DNA from 4 places in the Rhodoferax ferrireducens T118 genome. Region 1 is predicted to be linked to each of the others. Evidence: predicted binding sites of a transcription regulator. Region 1 holds the regulator's gene; each other region holds the start of a gene.
What was found. The regulator FNR, encoded in region 1, switches genes on or off when oxygen is low (the NO sensors DNR and NnrR bind a similar motif). The targets are predictions, from matches to a motif close to TTGATNNNNATCAA.
Positions count from the first base shown of each region.

Region 1 (6,027 bases):
GAAACCGGGCGACTTGCCGTGCGCCTGCGCGAGAAAGAGCTGGAAAGCGCGCGGCAAGAAGAGGCCGCCGCGCGCCATGAGTTGGAACAGTCACGCGTTGCCTTGCGCCAGTTCTCCCAGATCACGCCGGGTGGGCGGCAACGTGCCTATGACGTCAAGGCGCCCGTCTCAGGCAAGGTTCTGAAGGTGCAGCAGCAAAGTGAAGGCATCGTGATGGCTGGCACACCGATCATGGAACTGGGCGACCCGACCCAGCTTGAAGTGGTGGTGGATATCCTGACCGAAGATGCCGCGCAGATCAAGCCGGGCACCGCGGTGCAGCTCTCAAACTGGGGTGGACCCGACGTGCTGACAGGACAAGTTCGGCTCATCGAACCGGCGGCATTCACCAAAGTCTCGGCTTTGGGGGTGGAAGAACAGCGCGTCAATGCGATTATCGACATCACCTCGCCTCCCGAAAAATGGCAGGCATTGGGCGACGGGTTCAAGGTGGATGTGCGTGTGCTGGTCCAAGTCGTGGAAAACGCGGTCATGATTCCGGTCAGCGCCTTGTTTCCGGTTGGTGCCCGCTCAGGCCTTTTTGTGCTGGACAAGGGCCATGCTCGCCTGAAAGAGATTGAAGTGGCAGCACGCAACGGTGCCCTGGCCTGGGTCAAGACGGGGCTGACCAAGGATACTCAGGTGATCGTCTACCCGGACACCAAGCTCAAAGACGGCGACCGGGTCAAGACGCGTTGAAACCGGGCGCTCGGAGTCGGCAAAAAACGACTCGTCAAGGCGTTGCGCACCAGGGCGCGGCGTCGTGGGCATACGCCATCCACAAAGCCCAGACCGAACTGGCAGCCAATGCCAGACCGGCCAGGCGCACACCCCAATCGCCAGCCCCATTACCCCGCAAACGCAGCCATAACCAGGGACCCGCCATCATGGAGACACTGGTGCCTAAGGCAAACAAGGCCATTACCCAGGCGCCTTCAAGGGCATGGCCTGTCAAAGCGGCAACCAGCAGCGCCGAATAGAGCAAGCCGCAGGGCAAAAAAGTCCAGAGAGCGCCAATCACCAGTGGCGCACCCCGGCCCCGCCCGGCAGCCAGGGAGCGTGCACCAATCCATATTTTTTTGCCCGCCTGCTCCAGCCAAACCGGTTGCTGCGCTTTCCAGAGTAACAACAGGCCCAGCACCAGGGTTGCGACATGAAACAGCGTCCACACCGGGCGCAACGCGGCCGACTGCACCGTCAACCAGCCCAAACCCTGCATCGAGGCTGCCGCCAGCGACCCGAGTGCGGAATAGCCCAATACCCGACCGATCTGGAAGCTCCACATGGCTGAATTCTTGCGCGGGCCTGCTGCTTGCCCGATCCCGGCACAGGCAGCGCCACACATGGCAATGCAGTGCGGCCCTCCGGCCAGGCCCATCAACAAGGCGGTGACAGCCAGAGAGGATTGCATTGACCCGATCAGATAATCTTGGAAAACCGCGCGCGCGTGCGGTCGGTCTGCAAATAGCGATCAAACACCATGGCCACGGCGCGGACAAAAAACCAGCCCATGTCAGTGACCTGAATGCCGACATCGTCCACCGTGACCATGCCCTGATCCGCCAGCTTTTGCAGGGCTTCCATTTCAGGCGCAAAGTACTTGCGAAATTCGATCAGATGCGCCAACTCAATGGACTCGAACAGAACTTGCCCTTGGCACATGATGGCCATGATCACGGCGCGACGCAACAGGTCGTCACGCGTCAACGCCAAGCCGCGCACCACGGGGAAGCGCCCCTGATCCAGATAGTCGTAATACTCTTCCAGGGTCTTGGCATTCTGGCTATAGGTGGCGCCAATCCGGCCGATCGACGACACGCCAAGTCCAATCAGGTCGCAATCGGGTTGGGTGCTGTAGCCCTGAAAATTGCGATGCAGCCGACCTTGCCGCTTGGCAATCGCCAGCGAGTCCGTCGGCAATGCAAAGTGGTCCATCCCGACATAGACATAACCAGCACCCATAAAAGCGGCCATGGACCGCGCCAGCATGGCCACCTTGGCCGCACCGCTGGGAATCTCCACGGTCGGAATGCGGCGCTGGGGCTTGAAACGCTCGGGCAAGTGGGCATAGGCGTACAAGGCAATACGCTCCGGCCGCAACTCGACCACCTGCGCCAGTGTGCGGTCAAATGACTCCGGGCTTTGCAGAGGCAGGCCATAAATCAGGTCCGCATTGATGGAATCAAAACCGCGTTCGCGGGCGGCTGCCACCAAGGCAAAAACCTGTTCGGCCGGCTGCACACGGTGTACCGATTTTTGAACATCAGGGTCGAAATCCTGAATCCCAAAGCTCAAACGATTGAATCCCAACTCGGCCAAGGTATCGAGCCGCGACGCGTCGATGGTGCGCGGGTCCACCTCGATCGAGTATTCACCGCTTGGGGCGAAGGTAAAGTTGCGCCGCAACATGGCCATCAACTCGCGCAGCTCATCATCCGTCAAAAAAGTGGGACTGCCACCACCCAGATGCAATTGGGTCACCGTTTGTCCTACACCCAGTTGCTCCGTGTGCAAATCGACTTCGCGGCTCAGGTAGCGCAAATAAGGGCCGGCCCGATCATGGTGCTTGGTGATGATCTTGTTGCAGGCGCAGTAATAACACAGGGATTCACAGAAAGGGATGTGAACATATAAAGACAATGGCAGCGTCATGGCCGCCCCCCCAGCCCGCCGAAGCTTCAAGGCTTGGGTATAGTCCTCAACTGAAAATGCCTCAACAAAACGGTCCGCGGTGGGATAAGAGGTATAACGCGGTCCCGATACATCGAAACGACGGATGAGGTCTTCGGAAATTGGTTCAGCAACGGCTGTGTTCATGGAAATTCCTTGTCAATTTTGACAAATGTGCCTCAATAATTGAAATCGTCTCTTGACCTAGATTGAATCATAAAGAAGTGTAAGACCTAAAAAATTGACCCACATCAGGACAGGTCAATGATTAGTGCCAAAATGACATCATGAACCCTCACACCATCAAAGTCGCATGCTCAAACTGTAACTTGCGGGAGCTGTGCATGCCCTTGGGCCTGAGTGAAGAAGAACTCGATTTGATCGATGACATGGTCGCCGCGCGGCGCACGGTCAAGCGTGGCTCTCTTCTTTTTCGCAATGGCGAGAAGTTCACCAGCCTGTATGCCATTCGCACCGGTTTCTTCAAAACCTGTGTAGCCTCCGAGGATGGACGGGATCAGGTAACGGGCTTCCAAATGGCCGGCGAAGTCGTGGGTCTCGACGGAATCGTCAACGACTACCACACGTGCGACGCCGTTGCCCTGGAAGACGCTGAGGTCTGTGTCATGCCATTTGATCGTATTGAAGAGCTGTCACGCGCAGTCAATTCACTCCAGCGCCACGTCCACAAGATCATGAGCCGCGAGATCGTACGCGAGCACGGAGTGATGCTGCTGTTGGGCAGCATGCGCGCAGAGGAGCGTCTGGCTACCTTCCTTTTGAATCTGGTTCAGCGACTGCACGCCCGCGGCTTCTCGCAGTCAGAATTGATACTCCGCATGACGCGCGAAGAAATTGGCAGTTTTTTGGGTTTGAAACTCGAAACCGTGAGCCGCACATTTTCAAGATTCGCTGAAGAAGGCATCGTGGAAGTCAAACAACGTCATGTCCGCATCCTCAACACGGACGCGTTGAAGGATATTGTCAATCCAAAATCCGGTGCCGGAACAGCCTGAGAAAAACCGACTCAGCAGCGCCCTTGCTTGGAGCAGCTCTCCGGGCGTGCATTCGCCGGCAAAGGGCAGCGGTTGACTTCAAACGGCGACATCGACAGCAAGGTGGTCAAGCCACTGGCCAACATGGTGATGCCCCAAAAGACAAAAAACGCCATGGTGTAAACACCCTGACGGGAAAACCCGATGGGTTGCCCGAACCACTGCAGGTCCTGCGGATCGACCATTGCAAATACAAGCACTTCAAGCACACCAGCCACCAGAAAGGCAGGCCAGATAATCCACATTAAGCGTTGCGACAACATAATCGGGCGTCCTGTATTTCAGAGGTCATTACGTTCAAGGCCTATGGACAGCTTTGGAACCGGTGACAAAGCCAGTCTGCGCATGGTTACGGGCCTGCAGGGCTGGTGCCATGCTGGCAGCCTGCGCATCATCTCCCAATGTCTTGTTGATTTCAATCCCCTGGCGGTAATAGTCTTCGGTAATGACCGGATCAGGTCTCGTCACGGCAAGATACAAAGTAACAAAAGCGGCCACGACCACGATAGCCGGACCAGCCACGACCAGCCAAACATAGCCAAACTTCCACCAGGGTTCAGGAGATTTGAGGGTATCGTTTTTCATAAACTATCCTTATTGCGGCACCAAAAACACGGATTTTTCTGCATCATGGACATGCATGTCAATTGATTCAATTTCGAATTTGATCGGATGTGAGCCGGGCGGCGCCACTTCGGGTGGCAACTGGGTCCGCACCACCAGCCAGCGCGCCTGCGCTGCGGGTACCGTCAATTCGTTGTCCGAGGTTACTTCAAGCCCAGGTAGACCAGACACCGTGACTTTGAAGCGCTGATCCGTTTCAGTGGCGTTCATGACTTGCAGACGGTAGACGTTCTCAATCTTGCCCGCCTCGACCACGCGCGCCATGACACCGCGATCCCGGATCACATCAACCCTGAACGGTTTGCGCAGCGCCAGACTGGTCACCATCGCGATCACAATCGTCGCCAGAATGGCGGTGTAGACCAGAATGCGTGGGCGCAGCACGTGACGCAAGGTTTGCGACTGGGTCCAATGCTCCTGCATGGCGTGTTCGGTGGTGTACTTGACCAGGCCGCGTGCGTAACCCATTTTGTCCATCACTTCGTCACAGACATCGGCGCAGGCACCACAGCCGATGCACTCATATTGCAGGCCTTTGCGGATATCAATGCCGGTCGGACAGACCTGGACACACAGGCTGCAATCGACGCAGGCACCCAGGTTCAACTGGGCGGGATCGGCCTTGCGTGAGCGGGCCCCGCGGGGCTCGCCGCGCTCGGTGTCGTAGGTGACGATCAGCGTGTCTTTATCAAACATGGCGCTTTGAAAGCGCGCATAGGGGCACATGTGCTTGCAGACCTGCTCGCGCATGAAGCCGGCGTTGCCGTAGGTGGCGAAGCCATAGAAGAAGGTCCAGAACACTTCCCAGGAGCCCATGCTCATCTGCAGGAGGTCGACGCCATGTTGTTTGATCGGTGTGAAATAACCGACAAAGGTAAAGCCGGTCCAAAACGCCACGGCCAGCCACAGGAAATGCTTGGTGGATTTGCGCATGCCCCTGTCCAGCGACCAAGGCTGGGCGTCGCGGCGCAGGCGCGCTGAGCGATCCCCCTCGACCTTTTTCTCGATCCAGAGGAAAATTTCGGTATAGACCGTCTGTGGACAGGCGTAACCACACCACAGGCGCCCGGCCACTGCCGTAAAGAGAAACAGCGACAGGGCCGAGATGACCAGAATACCGGTGAGGTAGATGAAGTCCTGCGGGTACAGCACCAGGCCAAAGATGTAGAAGCGCCTGGAGGCCAGGTCAAACAGGACGGCCTGGCGCTGGCCCCACTCCAGCCAGGGCAGACCGTAAAAGATGATCTGGGTCAGCCAGACCATGCCCCAGCGCCAGTTGGAGAACAGGCCCGAGACACTGCGCGGATAAATCGTCTGGTGCGAGGCGTACAGGGAGAGCATGCCGTCATCCGCTGATTCGGGCGGACGCGGCGGCTCAAAGCCTTCTTGATGAACGATGGGGATGACCTTGTAATTGCCGAATGCCTTATTGTTCAACAGCGTACTTTCCGAGTGACTACCAGACTAATGATATAGAGCTTACTGAGCGGCGATACCGCCCTTGTTGGAAAGCCCCCAAACATAAGAAGCCAACACGTGAACCTGAGCCTCTGTCAACTTATCAGCCTGGGCGGGCATCTGGTTTGTCTTGCCCTCATTGATCATGGCAACAATGGCAGCCTCGCCATAGCCGTGCAAC
Region 1 covers NC_007908.1:2,076,899-2,082,925, reverse strand. Annotated here, with positions in the region: gene RFER_RS09805 (efflux RND transporter periplasmic adaptor subunit) at 1-738, shown strand, start outside; gene RFER_RS09800 (sulfite exporter TauE/SafE family protein) at 773-1,450, opposite strand; gene hemN (oxygen-independent coproporphyrinogen III oxidase) at 1,459-2,856, opposite strand; gene fnr (fumarate/nitrate reduction transcriptional regulator Fnr) at 2,997-3,725, shown strand; gene RFER_RS09785 (hypothetical protein) at 3,737-4,027, opposite strand; gene RFER_RS09780 (FixH family protein) at 4,062-4,349, opposite strand; gene ccoG (cytochrome c oxidase accessory protein CcoG) at 4,359-5,825, opposite strand; gene ccoP (cytochrome-c oxidase, cbb3-type subunit III) at 5,868-6,027, opposite strand, start outside.

Region 2 (6,027 bases), 1.9 Mb from region 1:
GATTGCCCGCAACCTGGTGACGCATCCGCGCCTGGTGTTCATGGACGAGCCCACCACGGGTCTGGACGTCTCCGTGCAAGCCCGCCTGCTGGACCTGCTGCGTGAGCTGGTGGACGAGTTGCAGCTGGCCGCCGTGGTGGTCACGCACGACCTGGCGGTGGCGCGCTTGCTGGCGCAGCGCATGCTGGTCATGAAAGACGGTTGCGTGGTGGAACAAGGCCTGACCGATCGCGTGCTGGACGACCCCCAGCATCCCTATACCCAATTGCTTGTTTCCTCGGTACTGACGCCATGACCGCTCTCATAGAAACTCTTTGCCTGTCCAAAACCTTCACGCTGCACGGGCGCGGCGGGCTGCAACTGCCGGTATTTGCCGGCATTGATTTGAGCGTGCACCCCGGCGAATGCCTGGCCCTGACCGGCCACTCCGGCAGCGGCAAAAGCTCCTTGCTGCGCTGCCTGTACGGCAACTACGGCGCCAGCAGTGGCGAGGTGCGCATTCGCCATTCAGGCGATTGGGTCAGCCTGTCCAGCGCCGCGCCGCGTGAGGTGTTTGAGGTGCGTCGCCGCACGCTGGGTTATGTCTCGCAGTTCCTGCGCGTCATTCCGCGCGTCTCGACGCTCGACATCGTGGCCGACCCGCTGCGTCGGCTCGGCGTCGGTGCCGAGGAGGCCCGCGCACAGGCCGCACAATGGCTCAAACGCCTGAACCTGCACGAGCATTTGTGGCATCTGCCACCGGCCACCTTTTCCGGCGGCGAGCAGCAGCGCGTCAACATCGCCCACGGCATGATCACCGCCCCGCCGGTGCTGCTGCTCGATGAGCCCACCGCCTCGCTGGACGCCGACAACCGGCACGTGGTGGTGGAACTGATTCATGCCGCCCGCGCACAGGGCAGTGCCATCGTTGGCATCTTTCACGACGACGAAGTCCGCGCGGCCGTGGCCACGCGCTGCTTTGACGTCGAGCAACACCGAAACCCGGTTTGATATTCAAGGAACACATTTTATGAAGCAACGCATTTTCCGCAACGCCCGCATCGTCACCCCCGACAACGAATTTACCGGTTGCTTGGTGGTTGAAGACGGCATCATCCGCAGCATGGACAGCGGCAACACGTCCGTACCCGGCGCCCAAGACTGGGCTGGCGACTGGCTGCTGCCCGGCCTGGTGGAGGTGCACACCGACAACCTGGAGAAGCATCTGTCACCCCGCCCCGGCGTGTTGTGGAACGCCCACTCGGCCATGACGGTGCACGATGCACAGTGCGCGGCGGCGGGCATCACCACCGTGCTGGACTCGGTGGTGATCGGCGACCTGGACGACGACGGCACGCGCAGCCAGACGCAGCACACGTCCATCGCCGCGCTGCACCAATGCCATGAAGAAGGCCTGATGCGGGTCGAGCACCTGCTGCACCTGCGCTGCGAACTCTCCGCGCCCGACATGCTGGAGGTGTTTCACGAATACGCCGACGACTCGCTGCTGGCACTGGTCAGCATGATGGACCACACGCCGGGCCAGCGCCAGTGGCGCGACCTGAAAAGCTACCGCCGCTACACCGAGCGCAATGGCAGCTACAACGACGCCGAGTTCGCGGCCATGATTGCGCAGCGCAAGGCGGACCAGCAGGCCTTCTCGCTGCCACACCGGGTGGAAATTGTGCGTGAGTGCCAGGCCCGCGGCCTGCCTTTGGCCAGCCACGACGACACCTTGCTCAGCGACATTGCCCAAGCCGTTGCAGAAGGCGTGGCGATGTCGGAGTTCCCGACCACGGTGGCGGCGGCGCAGGCGGCGCGTGCGGCGGGCATGGCCATCATCATGGGCGGGCCCAATATGGTCAAGGGCGGCTCGCACTCGGGCAACGTGTCGGCCGCCGAGCTGGCGCAGCTCGATTTGCTGGACATTTTTTCGTCCGACTACGTGCCCAGCAGCCTGCTGCTGGGCACTTTCATGCTCGGGCAGCTGGAGGGCTGGACGCTGCCCAAGGCGGTGCGCACCGTCACGGTCAATCCGGCGCGGGCGATTCGCCTGCAAGACCGTGGCGACGTGGCGCCGGGCCAGCGTGCCGACCTGCTGCGCGTGCGCATGAACCGCGTCGGCATGCCTGTCGTGCTGGAAGCCTGGCTGGCTGGCAAACGGGCTTTCTGAAACCTTGCGGGACAGACCGCAGCTCGCGCGTTGTGAGCCAGCTCTGTCCTCAACTGATCAAAGGTATTCACCATGCACTACACCCACATAGCCGCCCATAACCTGCCACCCCCTGCCAGCTTGGGGCTGGCGCCGACCCTGTCGGCCAGCGCCATCGTGCGCGACTGCCGTTTCGGCCGCTACACGCAGGTCGGCGAACAGACGCGCATGGGAGACTGCTTGCTCGACGATTACGCCTACGTTCAGCACAACTGCGACCTGATGTCGACCGATATAGGAAAGTTCGCCAACATTGCGAACATGGTGCGCATCAACCCCGGCTTTCACCCGATGGAGCGGCCCACGCTGCACCACTTCACCTACCGGCCCACGATGTACGGCATGGACACGCAGGACGATGCCGACTTCTTTGCCTGGCGTTTGCGCCAACGGGTGGTCATCGGCCACGACACCTGGATCGGCCACGGTGCGGTGATCATGCCGGGGGTGCACATTGGCAACGGGGCCGTGGTCGGCAGCAACTCGGTGGTGACCAGGGATGTGGCGTCATATGCCATCGTCGCCGGTGCGCCGGCCACGGTGATCCGCCAGCGTTTCCCCCGCGCCATTGCCCAAGCCCTGGAAGCCACCGCCTGGTGGGACTGGGACCACGACACGCTGACCGAGCGCATGCCCGATTTCAAGGACATGCGGTGTTTCCTGGCGAAATACGCGCCTTGAGATAGTGCCCCGAGAACCCGGGCACCGGTGCCGGGCTCGGAAGAAGGTCAAAGATTCATTTAACTTATTGCATTTTTGGGTGTTCCCGATTACATTAAAGAGGCATAATTAATACTTCTTTAAAGGACAAACCATGTCTGCATGCTTCGCTACCACCATTGACCTGCGCCGGGTCGCGCCGCCCGCGCGACATTCGCTGATATTCAGCAGCTTTTCAGATTTGCTGCCGGGCCAGTCACTGGAACTGATCAACGACCACGACCCGCAGCCCCTGAATGAGCAGTTTCAGATGCGTTCCCCAGGTGTTTTTAGCTGGAGCTACCTTGAAAAAGGTCCGCAAGTGTGGCGGGTTCAAATCGGCAAGAATGCCGCCAGCGCTGCGTCCGGCGCGTCCGACAGCTGCTGCTCTGGTGGCGCCTGCTGCGGCTGAGCCCCACAAGGCGCCTCATACCCAGTGCAGTCGGCCTAAGGCCCACCCAATTGACCTACATCATTGGACTTGGCAGCAAGGTCTGATACCCTTGTGTCTTTAGATTTGTCGGCCTTTTGGGGCGGACAGCGATGCACCGGTCAAAGGTGGTCCACAATCCCACAACCATGATGAATACCATTTTGGACAACTCCCTTGTTCCCCCGCTGGCTGTGCCTGTCGCCGCGTCGATGGAGCTGGTCTGCCCGGCTGGCAGCCTACCCGCGCTCAAAGCGGCGGTTGACAACGGCGCAGACTGTGTTTACCTCGGCTTTCGCGATGCCACCAACGCGCGCAATTTTGCCGGTCTGAACTTTGACGAAGCCGCCATTGAGACCGGCATTCGCTACGCCCATGACCGGGGCCGCAAGGTGTTTGTGGCGCTTAACACCTACCCACAGGCCGCCAAAGCCGAGCTCTGGCAACGCGCGGTCGACCGCGCCGCGCACAGCGGGGTCGATGCCGTGATCTTGGCCGACCCCGGCATGATGGCTTACGCTGTCAAACACCAGCCGCAACTGCGCCTGCATTTGTCGGTGCAGGGCTCGGCCACCAACTACGAGGCGCTTGATTTTTATTACCAGCACTTTGGTATTGCGCGCGCCGTGCTGCCGCGCGTGCTCTCGCTCACGCAAGTCGAGCAGGTGCTTGAAAAAACCTCGGTCGAGATCGAGGTTTTTGGCTTCGGCAGTCTGTGCGTGATGGTGGAGGGGCGCTGTGCGCTCTCAAGCTACGTGACCGGCGAAGCCCCCAATACCAATGGTGTGTGCTCACCGCCCAAAGCGGTGCGTTGGGTGGAAACGCCGCAGGGCCGCGAGTCGCGCCTGAACGGCGTCCTGATTGACCGCTACGCCACGGGCGAAAACGCCGGTTACCCCACGCTGTGCAAAGGCCGTTTTGATGTCGGTGATGAAAAAAACTATTACGCCATTGAAGAGCCCACGAGCTTGAACACCCTGTCCTTGTTGCCCGAGCTGATGCGTATCGGCGTGCGTGCCATCAAGATCGAGGGCCGCCAGCGCAGTCCCGCCTACGTGGCGCAAGTCACCAAAGTGTGGCGCGAGGCGATTGACAGTTGCCGCACCAACCCACAGCTTTATGCCGCCAAACCCGCCTGGATGAGCAGCCTGGACAAAGTGGCCGAAGGCCAACAGCACACGCTAGGCGCCTACCACCGGCCATGGAAATGAAGGACGCACGAAAAGCCACCCCAGCGTCGTTGCGCTGTCTTGTCGTACGTTCCGTACTGTCTGCGGCAGCGCGCCTGGCTGGGACGGCGTTGCGTACGTCCTCAACATATTGAACTTCAAGATGAAATTAGCTTTAGGTCCGATCCTGTACTACTGGCCGCGCGACGAGGTGCTGGCTTTTTATGACGCCGTGGCGCAGTCGCCGGTGGACATCGTCTACCTGGGTGAAGCGGTGTGTTCGCGCCGCCACGAGGTGCGGCTCAATGACTGGCTGGACATTGCCGCCGCTTTGCGCGATGCGGGTAAAGAAGTGGTGCTGTCGACCCAGGTGCTGATCGAGTCCGGCGCCGATGTGACGGTGTTGCACAAAATTGCTGCCAACGGTCAATTCATGGTCGAGGCCAACGACATGGGTGCAGTGCACTGCCTGGAAGGCAAAGTGCCTTTTGTCGCCGGGCCGCACCTGAACATCTACAACGTGCCGACGCTGCAATGGATGGCGGCTCTGGGCATCAAGCGCTGGGTGATGCCGCTGGAGATGGGGCGCGATGATCTGGCGCTGCTGCTGGCCGGTTGCCCGCCGGGTGTGCAAACCGAGGTGTTTGCCTATGGCCGCATGCCGCTGGCCTTTTCTGCCCGCTGTTTCACCGCGCGCCACTGCAATTTGCCCAAGGACGATTGCCAGTTCAAATGTATTGAGCACCCGGATGGTTTGGTGATGCGCACGCGCGAGAGCGAAGAGTTTCTGGTGCTCAACGGCATCCAGACCCAATCGGCCCGCGTCCACAACCTGCTGGCGGAGTTGCCGGCCATGCGGGACATGGGCGTGGATGTGGTGCGTATCAGCCCGCAGTCGCGGCATACGGTGCGCATTGTCGAGCTGTTCCAAGCGGTGATCCAGGGCCGGATGGGCGTGACTGCGGCCAGCACTGAACTGGCCGCGCTGATGCCGGAAAAAGCCTGCAATGGCTACTGGTACGGCCAGCCGGGGCTGGAGCAGGTCGCTGCAAGCCCGGAACAGGTGTCCTAGCTATTCAAGGAATTCAAGATGAGCGCAAAACCGTTGCTGATTCCCACCCCGCTGGGGGCCATGTTGGGGCGCTTGCCAGCCTACCCCGGCTCCCTGTTCTTTGTGACCGGGCTCAATCTGGCGCTGAGCAAACAATTGGCCCCTGACGTCACGCAGATGTTGCTGGGCAAAAAACTGCGCCTGCGCGTGACCGACGCGCATTGGGCCTTTGACTTTGAGTGGCGCAACAAGCACTTTGCGGCGTGCCAGAACGTGGGCGAGGCCGATCTCACCATCAGCGCCAGCGCGCATGACTTCGTGCTGCTGGCCCGGCGCCAGGAAGACCCCGACACGCTGTTTTTCAGCCGCCGCCTGGCCATGGAAGGCGATACCGAGCTGGGCCTGCTGGTCAAAAACACCATTGATGCCATCGAGCTGCCGATGGTGAATCTGGAGCCCTTCAAGCCGGCACAGGTGCTGGCACGAC
Region 2 covers NC_007908.1:138,333-144,359, reverse strand. Annotated here, with positions in the region: gene phnK (phosphonate C-P lyase system protein PhnK) at 1-295, shown strand, start outside; gene phnL (phosphonate C-P lyase system protein PhnL) at 292-990, shown strand; gene RFER_RS00705 (alpha-D-ribose 1-methylphosphonate 5-triphosphate diphosphatase) at 1,010-2,152, shown strand; gene RFER_RS00700 (DapH/DapD/GlmU-related protein) at 2,225-2,872, shown strand; gene RFER_RS00695 (DUF2249 domain-containing protein) at 3,006-3,302, shown strand; gene ubiU (ubiquinone anaerobic biosynthesis protein UbiU) at 3,473-4,531, shown strand; gene RFER_RS00685 (U32 family peptidase) at 4,653-5,561, shown strand; gene ubiT (ubiquinone anaerobic biosynthesis accessory factor UbiT) at 5,580-6,027, shown strand, end outside.
Region 2: a site for FNR is predicted at 3,353-3,366, ahead of ubiU (ubiquinone anaerobic biosynthesis protein UbiU). Genes of this name have one in related genera too.

Region 3 (6,027 bases), 250 kb from region 1:
CGGCACCAGCCCTGCATACAGCGTGCCAAAGAACGCGGCAAAGAACTCGCGCCCGGTGGGCAGCATGATCGCCACCTTGTCGCCCTTGTCCAGCCCGAGCGCGCGCAAGCCCGCAGCCAGCGCGACCGCCTCGCGGTGCAATTCGGCGTAGCGCAGATCGACGGCCTGGTCACCGTTCTCGTACAGGGTGATGAGCACGCGGTCGGGGTGGTGCTGCAGGTGCCATTCGAAAACATCCACCAGCGTCTGGACCGAGTCCGGCGGATAGTCGTCACTCACCGCCTCTCGCGACGTGAGCGCCTGTGGTGCGCGCGCCGGTGCGGCACCGCGCCCACTGACGGGTGTGATGAAACGCAACAGGTCGCGCGGCGTCTCCGCCTGCGTGATCGCCGCCTCACCCAGCGACACGCCAAGATCGCGGTCGAGGCGGGCGATCAGCTCGACACGGGCCAGGCTGTCCAGGCCGTAGTCGCGCTCCAGTGAATCGTCCAATCCCAGGGTGGCGGCGAGCCGCGCCTGTGGCCGCAACTCGTCGGCCACGCTGCGCACCGTCGCCAGCAAGCGCGGTGCCAGCGACTCGGAATCCAGCGTACAGGCAATCCCGCGCCCCCCAAGGGGGGCCGATCGTTTTGTTTCGCTGGAGGTTTGTTCATCGCTCATCGACATTCGCCGATTCAATGACAAGCAGCCTTCGGCCAATTGACAAATAACAAGCAGGAGAGCGTTCACAGCCAGATGGCCTGAGCCGGTCCGCCGCGGGTGCTTGCGGCTATAAGCGGGATGCCCGTTCGCGGCGCCACCGAAGCCAGGCCAGGCCCAGTGCGACAAGCGCAACCCCGGCAGCCGAGAGCAGCAACACATACTGTCTTTGCAAGAAGGCGCTACCGAGAAAAACCGTACCCAGCGCGTACGGAATTTCGGTGAGCATCAAGGCGCCGAAATAGACGCGCAGCGGGTAGCCGAGCAGCCCGAAGAAGTAGCCCGAAACGTCTGACGGAACCGCCAGTTGCACCAGCACGGCGGTGACGAAGGAGCCTCCTTCGGGAATTCGTCTTTCATAGCGGTTGATCACTCCACCGGACAGCATGCGCTGCACGGCGGGGCGTTTCAGGCGGCGGCCAATGGCGTAGGTTACGAGTCCACCCAGACACCAGCCGCTCCATAACATGAGGAAGCAACCCGTCTCGCCCCAGGTCTGAACGCCGATGGGAACAAGCAGCACGCCGGAGAAGAACACCAGCATGGCCGAGAGCGCCGCCAGCCCCATGAAAATCAGTGCGCCCAGAACAGGGTGCTGGGCAATAACCGGTTCGGCCAGCGCAAGGCCGGCGACGATCTGGTGGTGAACAGTGTCAGACAGGGCCAGCAGCCCGGTGACGAGCAGGACGGCGATCACGATTCCAGCGCGCCGCGAAATCTCGGTTGACGAGTCCCAGCGCCCCGCATGTGCGACAGCGGTGTCTTTGGTCAGGCCCTGAGGCTGCGGTGGAGGGCGCGCGGGTGGTGTGGGCATCAAGCGTTCGGGTTGCAGTTCCTGTCAGGCATTATCCGTTGAACCACGCAACCATCAGCGCGCGGTCCCGTTTTCGGTGTGCGGGAACCCGAACTGAAACGATAGCGTCAGCGCTTGCCAGAGAGTGTCAGGCGGGCGGAGGCTCTCGCACCTGGACATTGTCCGCGGCCCATTCGCGCCAGAGTGCCAACAGAATCGCCAGAATCACCGGCCCGACAAACAGGCCGATGAGCCCGAACGCCACCAGCCCACCCAGAACGCCGAACAACACCAGTAGAAACGGAATTTTGGCCACGCCGCTGATGACGAGCGGCCGCACCAGGTTGTCAATCCAGCTCACGGCCAGCGCGCCCCAAAGCAGCAGGCCGACGCCCGCGCTGATCTGGCCTTTTAGCAACAGCCAGGCACCGATGGAGCCCCAGATCGCCGGGGCGCCGAAGGGGATCAGGGCCACCACGGCAGTCGCCGCGCCCCAGAAGGCTGGCGCCCTGACCCCAACCGCCCAGTAACCCAGGCCCGCCAGCAGCCCTTGCGCCAAGGCAGCCAGCAACAGGCCATAGACCACGGCGCGGGTGGTGTCGCCCACCGCCTTGAAATAGGCATGGACCCGATTCCCGAGCAGGCCGTACAGGACGCCGCGCAGTTGTTCGAGCATCTGATCACCATCGAGGAACAGGAAAAAAGATGTCAGCAAGGCAAAAAAAAGGCGCAGCGCATTCAAACCAAGATCACCGACCATGCGCATGGCGTGGCCACCCCATTGATCGGCCAGGTCTGACAGCGGTGCGCCCCAGGCGGCACGGTCGCCGCTGAGCGCGCTCAAGCGCTCTTGCAGCCACGGCCCCAGCCACACAATGCTCAAGATTGCCTCTGGCAAGCGCACGCCGCTCTCCAACAACGCAGCTGCCTCACGCACGGCCGCTGCCCCCTCGCTGCGCAACAACAAGCCTGCCCATAGCAGTGACAAGCCAAGAACCAGGGTCAGCACGAGGGTCATGGCCAATGCGGCCCAGGTCCGGCGACCACCCAGCCACGCCAGCATTTTCAGATGCAGCGGCCACGCGACATAGCTCAGGATGGCTGCCCAGGCGATGGCCGCCACGAATGGCTGCATCACCACAAAGCCCGCCAGCAACAGGCCGCCCAGCAAGCCGGCGAGTACGGTACGGCGCAACCAGAGCGGTGTTTGCTGTTCGGTCATGGTGGCTCCTAGTGACGATAGACAAGATAAGCACAGTGTGCGCTTTTTGGTTCGGCGGACAACAGCATCGACCCGCAGTCAGCACCTGCAGTTGACGATGATCAAACTCGAGTTTTGAAAATCATGGAGCATCAAACCAAGAGCGTTTGATTGACGGTGACGCAGGGGCTTGGGACTCATGAGGAGATACGACCATGACGCCGATTCGCAACATTGTGGTGGCTACCGATTTCTCACCGGGTTCCAACGCGGCCGTCGATCGGGCGGTGCTGTTGGCCCAGACCCATGGCGCGTCGCTGCGCCTGCTGCATGCGTTCGATGTGAGTGCCTGGCACAGCCTGCAGGGCGTCTTTGATCCGCATCGTCTTGCCAGAGAGCCACCGCCGGATGTTCAGATACAGCGGCGTCTGACCGAGGTGGCGGCATCGCTGGCCGCCAAAACCGGGCTGCAGGTTGAAGCACGCTTCACCGTTGGCAAGGCAGCAAGTGCCATCAACGCCTACGTCAATGCCCACGACACCGCATTGCTGGTGATCGGTTCACGCCCCGAGCCGGGTCTGTTGGGACTGGGCAGCACCGCCTCCAGGCTGCTGCGCTCGCCGACCTGCCCAGTGCTGACCGTCCGCTGGGGTCATGCCCGGCCTTATGCCAAGGTGCTCGTCGCAGTTGATTTGGGCGCGGATGCGATGCGCGCGGCAACTTTTGCCGTCGCCGGGTTTCCGGCGGCACAGCATCATTTGGTCCTGGCGCTCGCCCCTGCACTGGAGCGCGCCGCGTGGCTACAGGCCCTGGCACAGGAGGAGTTAGCGGGGCCTCACGATTCGATGCGCGCGCAGGCGCTGCGCCAACTGGAGCAACTGGCGCTGACACTGACCCGGCAAACCCAACATCCGGTGATCGCGGAGGTACTTGAAGACTCGCCCGCACGCGCCATCCTCGAGCGCGCCGCCGCACTGCCTGCGGATTGCGTAGCCGTGAGCCATCATGGCCAGGGCGCAGGCGCTGAGCGTCTGCTGGGCAGCATGGCCCAACAGGTGCTGCAACACACCCTGCGCGATGTGCTGGTCGTGCCATGAAATATGCGCTGGCAATGGCAATCATGGCGATTGCCTTGTTGGTTGCCGCGCAGGAGCGTGTGGCAACACCGGATAAGCCGGTGCCGCGCGCTGTCGCTGCCGCCGTGCCGCTGCTGACGGTGAACGGCCCGATAGGACCGGCCACGGCCGACTACATTGCGCGCGGTCTGCACAAGGCCGCCAATGAGCATGCACCGCTGGTGGTGTTGCAAATTGACACGCCGGGCGGGCTCGACAGTTCGACCCGCCAGATCGTCAAGGACATCCTGGCGTCAGTCGTGCCAGTGGCTGCCTGGGTGGCCCCCGGCGGCGCGCGCGCGGCCAGCGCGGGCGCCTACATTGTCTACGCCAGCCATGTGGCGGTCATGGCGCCGGGCACCAACCTGGGTGCTGCCACACCGGTGCAAATGGGTGGCTTGCCTGGCGCGCCACAGCAACCACAGCCCACGCCTGCCAACCCGGCCGCGCCGCAGGGCAAGGCGAGTGAACCCAAAGACGCCACAGACACAGTACGCCCGGCGGCAGACGCCATGACCCGCAAAATCGTGCATGACTCGGCGGCCTATCTGCGCTCGCTGGCACAGATGCGAGGGCGCAATGTTGAGTGGGCCGACAGTGCCGTGCGTGACGGGGTCAGCCTGTCGGCCGAAGAAGCGCAAAACCAGCGGGTGATTGATTTCATCGCTGCTGATCTGCCCACGCTATTGCAGCGGGCACATGGCCGTACCGTGCAGATGAGCGACGGTGTTGCGCGCAGCGTGGTCAGCAACGGGATGCGGACGGTCGCCATGGAGCCTGATTGGCGAACCCGGCTGCTTGGAATCATCACCGACCCAACCGTGGCCTACCTGTTGCTGCTGCTCGGCATCTACGGCATCTACTTCGAGCTGATGTCGCCGGGTTTCGGCGTGCCTGGGGTGGCGGGTTCGATCTCGCTCCTGCTGGGCATGTTTGCGCTGCAAATGCTGCCAGTGAGCTATGCCGGGGTCGCATTGATCGTGCTCGGTTTTGTGATGCTGGTGGCTGAGGCCTTGCTGCCCAGCTTTGGTGCGTTGGGGATTGGTGGCACCATTGCCTTTGTCATCGGCTCGATCATGTTGATTGACACTGACGCGCCGGGTTTCGGTTTACCCGTGGGGCTGATTGCCACCGTGGCGGTCGTGAATGGACTGTTTGTGCTGGTTATGTTCCGGCTCGCGCTCAAAGCCCGCAAGCGGCCAGTAGTCAGCGGGTCGGAGGAACTGATAGGCGCGACCGGCGAGATTCTTGAGGCCTCGCCCCATGACGCCTGGATGCGTCTGCACAGCGAGCGCTGGCGTGTGCGCTCGGACTCGGCGCTGCACCGGGGCCAGCGTGTAAGGGTGACCGGACGCGAGGGGCTGGTGTTGCAGGTGGAACCCATGGCGGCTGCGCCCACCGCGGGCGCTGCGCCAAGGAGATCATTGAGGGCTTCGGGCCCGTAACGTCACATGAAGGAGACCTCTATGTACTGGGAACTCGGATACGGCTTCATCCCGATTGTGCTGATCATGCTGGTGGTCGCATCGGTGCGCATTCTGCGCGAGTACGAGCGCGGCGTGGTGTTCCAGTTGGGGCGGTTCTGGAAAGTCAAAGGCCCGGGTTTGATCATTTTGATGCCCGGCGTCCAGCAGATGGTGCGCGTGGATCTGCGCACCGTGGTGATGGATGTACCGCCGCAGGATGTGATCACGCGCGACAACGTGTCGGTCAAGGTCAACGCCGTGGTCTACGCCCGCGTGGTGGATCCGCAGCTCGCCATCATCCAGGTCGAAAATTACATGCTGGCCACGTCGCAGCTGGCGCAGACGACCTTGCGTGCCATTCTTGGCAAGCACGAGCTTGACCAGTTGCTGGCCGAGCGCGACAAGATCAACCAGGCACTGCAGCAGGTGCTTGATGTGCAGACTGACGCCTGGGGCATCAAGGTCTCGAAGGTGGAGATCAAGAACGTCGATTTGAACGAAAGCATGGTGCGCGCCATTGCCAAGCAGGCCGAAGCCGAACGCGAGCGGCGCGCCAAGATCATTCATGCCGAGGGTGAATTGCAGGCGTCCGCCAAGCTGCTGGAGGCGGCGCAAAAATTGGCGCAGGCCCCGCAGGCCATGCAGTTGCGCTACCTGCAGACGCTCACGGCGATTGCCGGGGAAAAGAGTTCCACCATCATTTTCCCGATGCCGATTGATCTGATTTCGTCGGTGCTGGATCGCCTGTCTGAG
Region 3 covers NC_007908.1:2,329,103-2,335,129, forward strand. Annotated here, with positions in the region: gene RFER_RS10845 (AMP-binding protein) at 1-660, opposite strand, end outside; gene RFER_RS10850 (TVP38/TMEM64 family protein) at 770-1,513, opposite strand; gene RFER_RS10855 (AI-2E family transporter) at 1,641-2,714, opposite strand; gene RFER_RS10860 (universal stress protein) at 2,909-3,790, shown strand; gene RFER_RS10865 (NfeD family protein) at 3,787-5,253, shown strand; gene RFER_RS10870 (slipin family protein) at 5,275-6,027, shown strand, end outside.
Region 3: a site for FNR is predicted at 2,806-2,819, ahead of RFER_RS10860 (universal stress protein). Genes of this name have one in related genera too.

Region 4 (6,027 bases), 2.0 Mb from region 1:
TGGTTTGCGGTGATCAACCCAGGCGACCTGGGCTGGACGCTGCTGCTCGCCTTTGCCGTTTCAAGCATCGCGGGCTGGCTGCATATTCCCGGAGGTCCGATGGTGGTTCCGCTGGTTCTGGGGGCGGCATTGCAGGCCATGGGCTGGCTGGTGATTGAACTGCCACCCGCGCTGCTGGCCGTTTCCTATGCCGTGATCGGCTGGAGCATCGGCCTGCGTTTCACCCGTGCCATCCTGCGGCACGCCTTGCGTGCCCTGCCCGCGGTGCTGGGGTCGATCTTTGCGCTGATGGGGGTGGGCCTTGTCATCGCCGTGGGGCTGACCCAATGGGCCGGTCATGACCCGCTGACGGCCTATCTGGCCAGCAGTCCTGGCGGTGCCGATTCCGTGGCCATCATCGCCGCCACCAGTGCCGTCGACGCCGGCTTCGTGATGGCGATGCAACTCGCGCGCTTTCTGATGGTGCTGGTCTTGGGTCCGCGCGTGTCCAAATTTGTTGCGACGCAATCACGCACCGACCGATGAGTTCAATTGACCTTCCATTTTCCCGAGAGCTACGGTGCGAGTGGGTCGACCGGCGCCCGAGGTCTAGTCCCGCTTGCGGGGGTGAAAAACCAGGGGTTTGGCCAGCAGTCCGTCTGTCGGGCCACGCTTGTTGCCCTGCTTGACGTTGGCTGGCGCTCGATCACAGCCGCTGCAGTGACAGCCGGCTGGCGCCCGTGCCGCCTGCTGCAGGTAACCGGCGAGTGAGCGCGGCAAGGGCCAGCGCAGCAGACCCTGCGCCAAGCTGCGGCGCGCGGCTTGCGGCAACAGGGCCCAGGCCGCATAGATAGAACTGCCAGCGACCAGCAGCAACACCAGCAAGGATTGCAGCCACATCGCCCTAGCCCCCCAACCACAAAGTGATGCGATAAGTCGCAAACGCCGCCGCATAGGCCAGCACAAACAGGTACGCAGCCATGAACAAGGGATAACGCCAGGAGTTGGTCTCACGCCGCACCACCGCCAGCGTGGACAGGCACTGCGGCGCAAACACAAACCAAGCCAGCAGCGCGTAGGCGGTGGCCAGGGACCAGCCCTGCGCAATGACCGGCGACAAAGCATCGGCCACCGAGGCGTCGACGCCCGACAGGGCATACACGGTCCCCAAGGCGCCCACCACCACTTCACGCGCGGCCATGCCGGGCACCAGCGCAATCGAGATTTGCCAATTGAAGCCAATCGGCGCGAAGATCCACTGCAGCGCATGGCCCATCATGCCGGCAAAGCTGTACTGGATGGCCGGGCCCTGGGCTGCATCCCAGCCGGCTGGTGGTGCCGGATAGGTGGACAGAAACCACAGCACCACCATCAGCGCAAAGATGATGCCGCCGACCCGGCGCAGGAAAATGTGGGCGCGCTCCCACAGGCCCTGCGCCAGATTGCGCAGGCTGGGCCGGCGGTACGGCGGCAATTCCAGCATCAGCGGCTGGTAGCCGTCTTTCATCCAGACCCGCTTGAAGACCCAGGCCACGCCCATGGCCGAGACGACGCCGGCCACGTACAGGCCAAACAAGGTCAGGCCGCGTAAACTGAGCCCGCCGAGGCGGCGCTCCGGCACAAAAGCGCCAATCAGCAAGGCATAGACCGGCAAGCGGGCCGAGCAGGTCATCAGTGGCGCCACCATGATGGTGGCCAGGCGGTCTTTCCAGTTGGCAATGGTGCGCGTGGCCATGATGCCGGGAATGGCACAGGCAAAGCTGGACAAGAGCGGAATGAAGGCGCGCCCGGACAAGCCCACTTTGCCCATCAGGTTGTCGAGCAGGAAGGCCGCGCGCGGCAGGTAGCCCGAGTCCTCGAGCAGCAGGATGAAGAAGAACAGAATCAGGATCTGCGGCATGAACACCAGCACACCGCCGACGCCGGCCACCACACCGTCCACCAGCAGGCTGCGCAAGGGTCCGCTCGCCATATGCGCCAGAATCCAGTCGCCCACGGCGGCCATTGCGCCCTTGATCGCGTCCATCGGCCAATTGGCCCAGGAAAAAACAGCCTGAAAAATCAGGAACAACACCGCCGCCAGCACCACCAACCCCCACACCGGGTGCATGACGACGGCATCGAGCCGGTACTGGAACCGCCCCAGCGTCGGGGCAAGCGGCGCCACCAGGGCCAGGATGCGGCGCACTTCGCGCTGCAAGTCGGCCGAACTGGCGGAGGCCGTGCTGGCGGGCGCGCTGGGCCAGGGCTGCGCCAGGTGTTGTTCCAGTTGGGCCAGCAGCTGGGCGTGGCCGTTGTGTTTGATGGCCACGGTTTCCACCACCGGCAGCCCCAACTCGATCGCCAGACGTGCCAGGTCAATCTTGAGCCCTTGGGCGCGCGCCACATCCGCCATGTTGACGGCCACCAGCAGCGGCCGCCCCAGCCGCTTGAGCTCGAGCACCAGGCGCAAGTTCATGCGCAGGTTGGTGGCATCCACCACGGCCACAATCGCATCGGGCGTATCTTCGCCAGCGCGGCGGCCCTCGATCACCTCCAGCGTCACCTGCTCGTCCGGCGTGGCGGCGGTCAGGCTGTAGGCCCCCGGCAAATCCACCACCGACACCGTTTGGCCGTTGTGCAAATGGACCAGACCGACCTTGCGCTCGACCGTGACACCCGCGTAATTGGCCACCTTTTGGCGCGCCCCGGTGAGCAGGTTGAAGAGCGCCGTTTTGCCGCAATTGGGGTTGCCCACCAGCGCAATGCAGCGGATCGGGAGTGTCGGCTCGACGCCAAGAGATTGGGACATAAGAACCTCAGTTAACGCAGACATCCATCGCCTGCACTTCAATACATTGGGCTTCAAGCAGGCGCAGGGCAAAGAGCGTCTCGCCGACCTGCACCGCCAGCGGCTCGCGCCCGCCCGGGCCACGGCGCAACACCTGCACCGGCTCACCGGCGATAAAACCCAGTTCACCCAAACGTCGCAGCGTCGCCGCACCGACGTCGGCGCTGGACGGCAGCACCCGCTGAACAACAGCGTGCGCACCGTTGGAAAGTTGAGATAAGAGCATGGAACAGCCTATGGAAAATGGGTAAAACGCGCCTGAAAGCAAGCGTCTAAATGAGAGTGTATCTCATTTAGATCAAAACAAACTGCCTCTCCCGTGGCCACCTACGGCGAGTTTGACTTAGCGCAAACTCGCGCCGAACAAGTCTCGTCCCTCTAACTTCCCGCCTCGGGGTCGCCGAGGTCGCCGCTATAGTTGCCAGCGGCCTTTCTACCCACCCGAGGTGTTTCTCATGCTGCTGCTCAATCCACGCCATCTGGTTCGCAACTATCCCGATCAACGCTCACGCGAGATCATGGAGAAAACGGTTGCCTTCTTCGAGAAAACCGGCCTGACCAAGCTCAAAGCGGATTTTCATGGCGCGGTCTGGTATGAGGATTTCCTCAACTTCTGCAAGGAAGAAGGCATTTTTGCCTCCATGATGACGCCCGCCGAGCACGGCAAGGAAGGCGAACACGCGGTCTGGGACACCTGGCGCGTTTGTGGTTTTGCCGAGATTCTGGGCTTCTATGGACTCCCCTACTGGTACGCCTACCAGGTCTCGGTGCTGGGCATCGGCCCCATCTGGATGAGCAAGAACAAGAAGGCGCAGGCGAAGGCGAAACGCCTGCTTGACGAAGGCGGCATTTTTGCCTTCGGCCTGTCCGAGAAAGAGCATGGCGCCGACATCTACTCGTCCGACATGATCGTCACCCAGCTGGAAGACGGCAGTTACCGGGCCTGCGGCGGCAAGTACTACATTGGCAACGCCAACCAGGCGCGCATGGTGTCCACCTTCGGCAAGATGGCCGATACCGGGGAATACATTTACTTTGTCGCCGACTCGCAGCATCCCAAGTACGAACTGGTGAAAAACGTGGTCTACAGCCAGAACTACGTCGCCGAGTTCCGTTTGCATGATTACCCTTTGACTGAAGAAGACATCCTGCACCACGGTGACGATGCCTGGAACGCCGCACTCAATACCGTCAACGTCGGCAAATACAACCTCGGCTGGGCCTCCATCGGCATTTGCACCCACGCCTTTTATGAGGCTTTCGATCACGCCGCCAACCGGCATCTGTACAAGCTGACGGTGACGGATTTTCCACATGTGCGCCAGCTCTTTACCGATGCCTACGCGCGCCTGGTGGCGATGAAACTGTTCGCACTGCGCGCGGCTGACTACATGAAGGCAGCCTCCAACGAGGACCGGCGCTATCTGTTGTTCAACCCGATCCAAAAAATGAAGGTCACCACGCAAGGTGAAGAGGTCATCAACCTGCTGTGGGATGTGATTGCCGCCAAGGGTTTCGAGAAAGACATGTATTTTGCGATGGCCGCCGTCGAGATTCGCGGCTTGCCCAAGTTGGAGGGCACGGTGCATGTCAACATGGCGCTCATCATCAAGTTCATGGCCAACTACTTCTTCGCGCCAGCCGAGTATCCAGAAGTGCCGCGCCGCGATGAGGGCAGCAACGACAGCTTCCTGTTTGACCAGGGCCCGACCAAGGGCCTGGGCAAAATCAAGTTTCACGACTATCACATCGCCTATGACAGCGTCGATTCCCCTAACCTGAGCGTTTTCAAGGCGCAGATTGAGACCTTCAAACAAATGGCGATGCTGGCGCCGCCCACGCCAGCGCAGGCCAAAGACATCGACTTCCTGCTGACCGTGGGCGAGATGTTCACGCTGGTGGTGTATGGCCAGTTGGTTCTGGAGAATGCCAGGATTTACAAGATTGAGCCCGAATTACTTGATCAAGTATTCGACTTCATGGTGCGCGACTTCTCCAAGTTCGCGCTGCAGATGTACTCCAAACCCAGCAGCACCGAAGGCCAGATGGCGCAGTGCCTGAAGATGATCAGGAAACCGGTGACCGACGACGTGCGCTACGCCAGGGTCTGGAGCGAGCATGTGAGCAAGATGCAGGGGCAGTACAAGATGCCCGATTGAGGCGCCAAATTACTATAAAAGTAGTAGCGTATGACGCCCGTTTGACAGGGGCTGGCGTCTGTTTTTGTTTATAGTGACGATCCTTTGTCTATTTGGAGCCTGGATGCTTATCTGGAAACGACCGATCTCGGTGGCTGAACTCACCGCGATCAGCGTCAACACGGCGGTTGACCACCTGGGAATGGAATTTCTGGAGGTGGGTGAGGACTTCATCCGGGCGCGCGTGCCGGTGGATCACCGCACCCAGCAGCCCTACGGTTTGCTGCACGGCGGCGTGAGCGTGGTGCTGGCCGAAACCCTGGGGTCATGTGGCGCCGCCTACGCCAGCCCGGCCGGGCAACTCGCCGTCGGGCTGGACATCAACGCCAACCACCTCAAGGGTGTCACCAGCGGCTGGGTCACCGGCACCGCCCGCCCGGTGCACATCGGCCGCACCACCCAGGTCTGGCAGATCGACCTGCAAAACGACGCCGGTGAGCTGACCTGCGTGTCGCGCATCACGATGGCGGTGCTGCCGCCGCGTTAAACCTCCGACAGGTCGCCAACCTTCGGCAGAATCAACGCTTGAACACGTGAACCCAGAACCTTTTGACATACAGCGTCTGTTGTCGGCGCTGCCGCTCTTCAGTGATCTGTCCCAGTTGGAGCGAGAACGTATCGCCCGAGGATGCCGCTTGGTGCGTCTGGCCCGTGGCGAGATGTTTTTTCGGGTCGGCGAAGCGTGTGAGGCGTTCCACGTCGTGGTGTCCGGGCAGATCAAGCTTTACGTGTCATCACCTGCCGGCCAGGAGAAGGTGATCGAAATCATCGGCCCGGGCCGAAGCTTTGCGGAGGCCCTGGTGTTTCTCGGGCAGCCTCACATCGTGAATGCGCAGTCACTGACGGACACCTTGCTGGTCAGTGTTGCCAAGGCCGCCGTGCTGGCTGAAGTGGAGCGGGACCCGCGCTTCTCGCTGCACATGCTGGCTGGCATTTCCCGTCGCCTTCACAGCTTGATTCATGACGTCGAGGGCTATGCCTTGCAAAGTGGCATGCAAAGACTGATTGGCTACTTGCTGC
Region 4 covers NC_007908.1:63,188-69,214, reverse strand. Annotated here, with positions in the region: gene RFER_RS00335 (AbrB family transcriptional regulator) at 1-525, shown strand, start outside; gene RFER_RS00330 (hypothetical protein) at 589-879, opposite strand; gene feoB (ferrous iron transporter B) at 884-2,770, opposite strand; gene RFER_RS00320 (FeoA family protein) at 2,778-3,035, opposite strand; gene RFER_RS00315 (acyl-CoA dehydrogenase family protein) at 3,265-4,968, shown strand; gene RFER_RS00310 (hotdog fold thioesterase) at 5,072-5,494, shown strand; gene RFER_RS00305 (Crp/Fnr family transcriptional regulator) at 5,541-6,027, shown strand, end outside.
Region 4: a site for FNR is predicted at 3,098-3,111, ahead of RFER_RS00320 (FeoA family protein). Genes of this name have one in related genera too.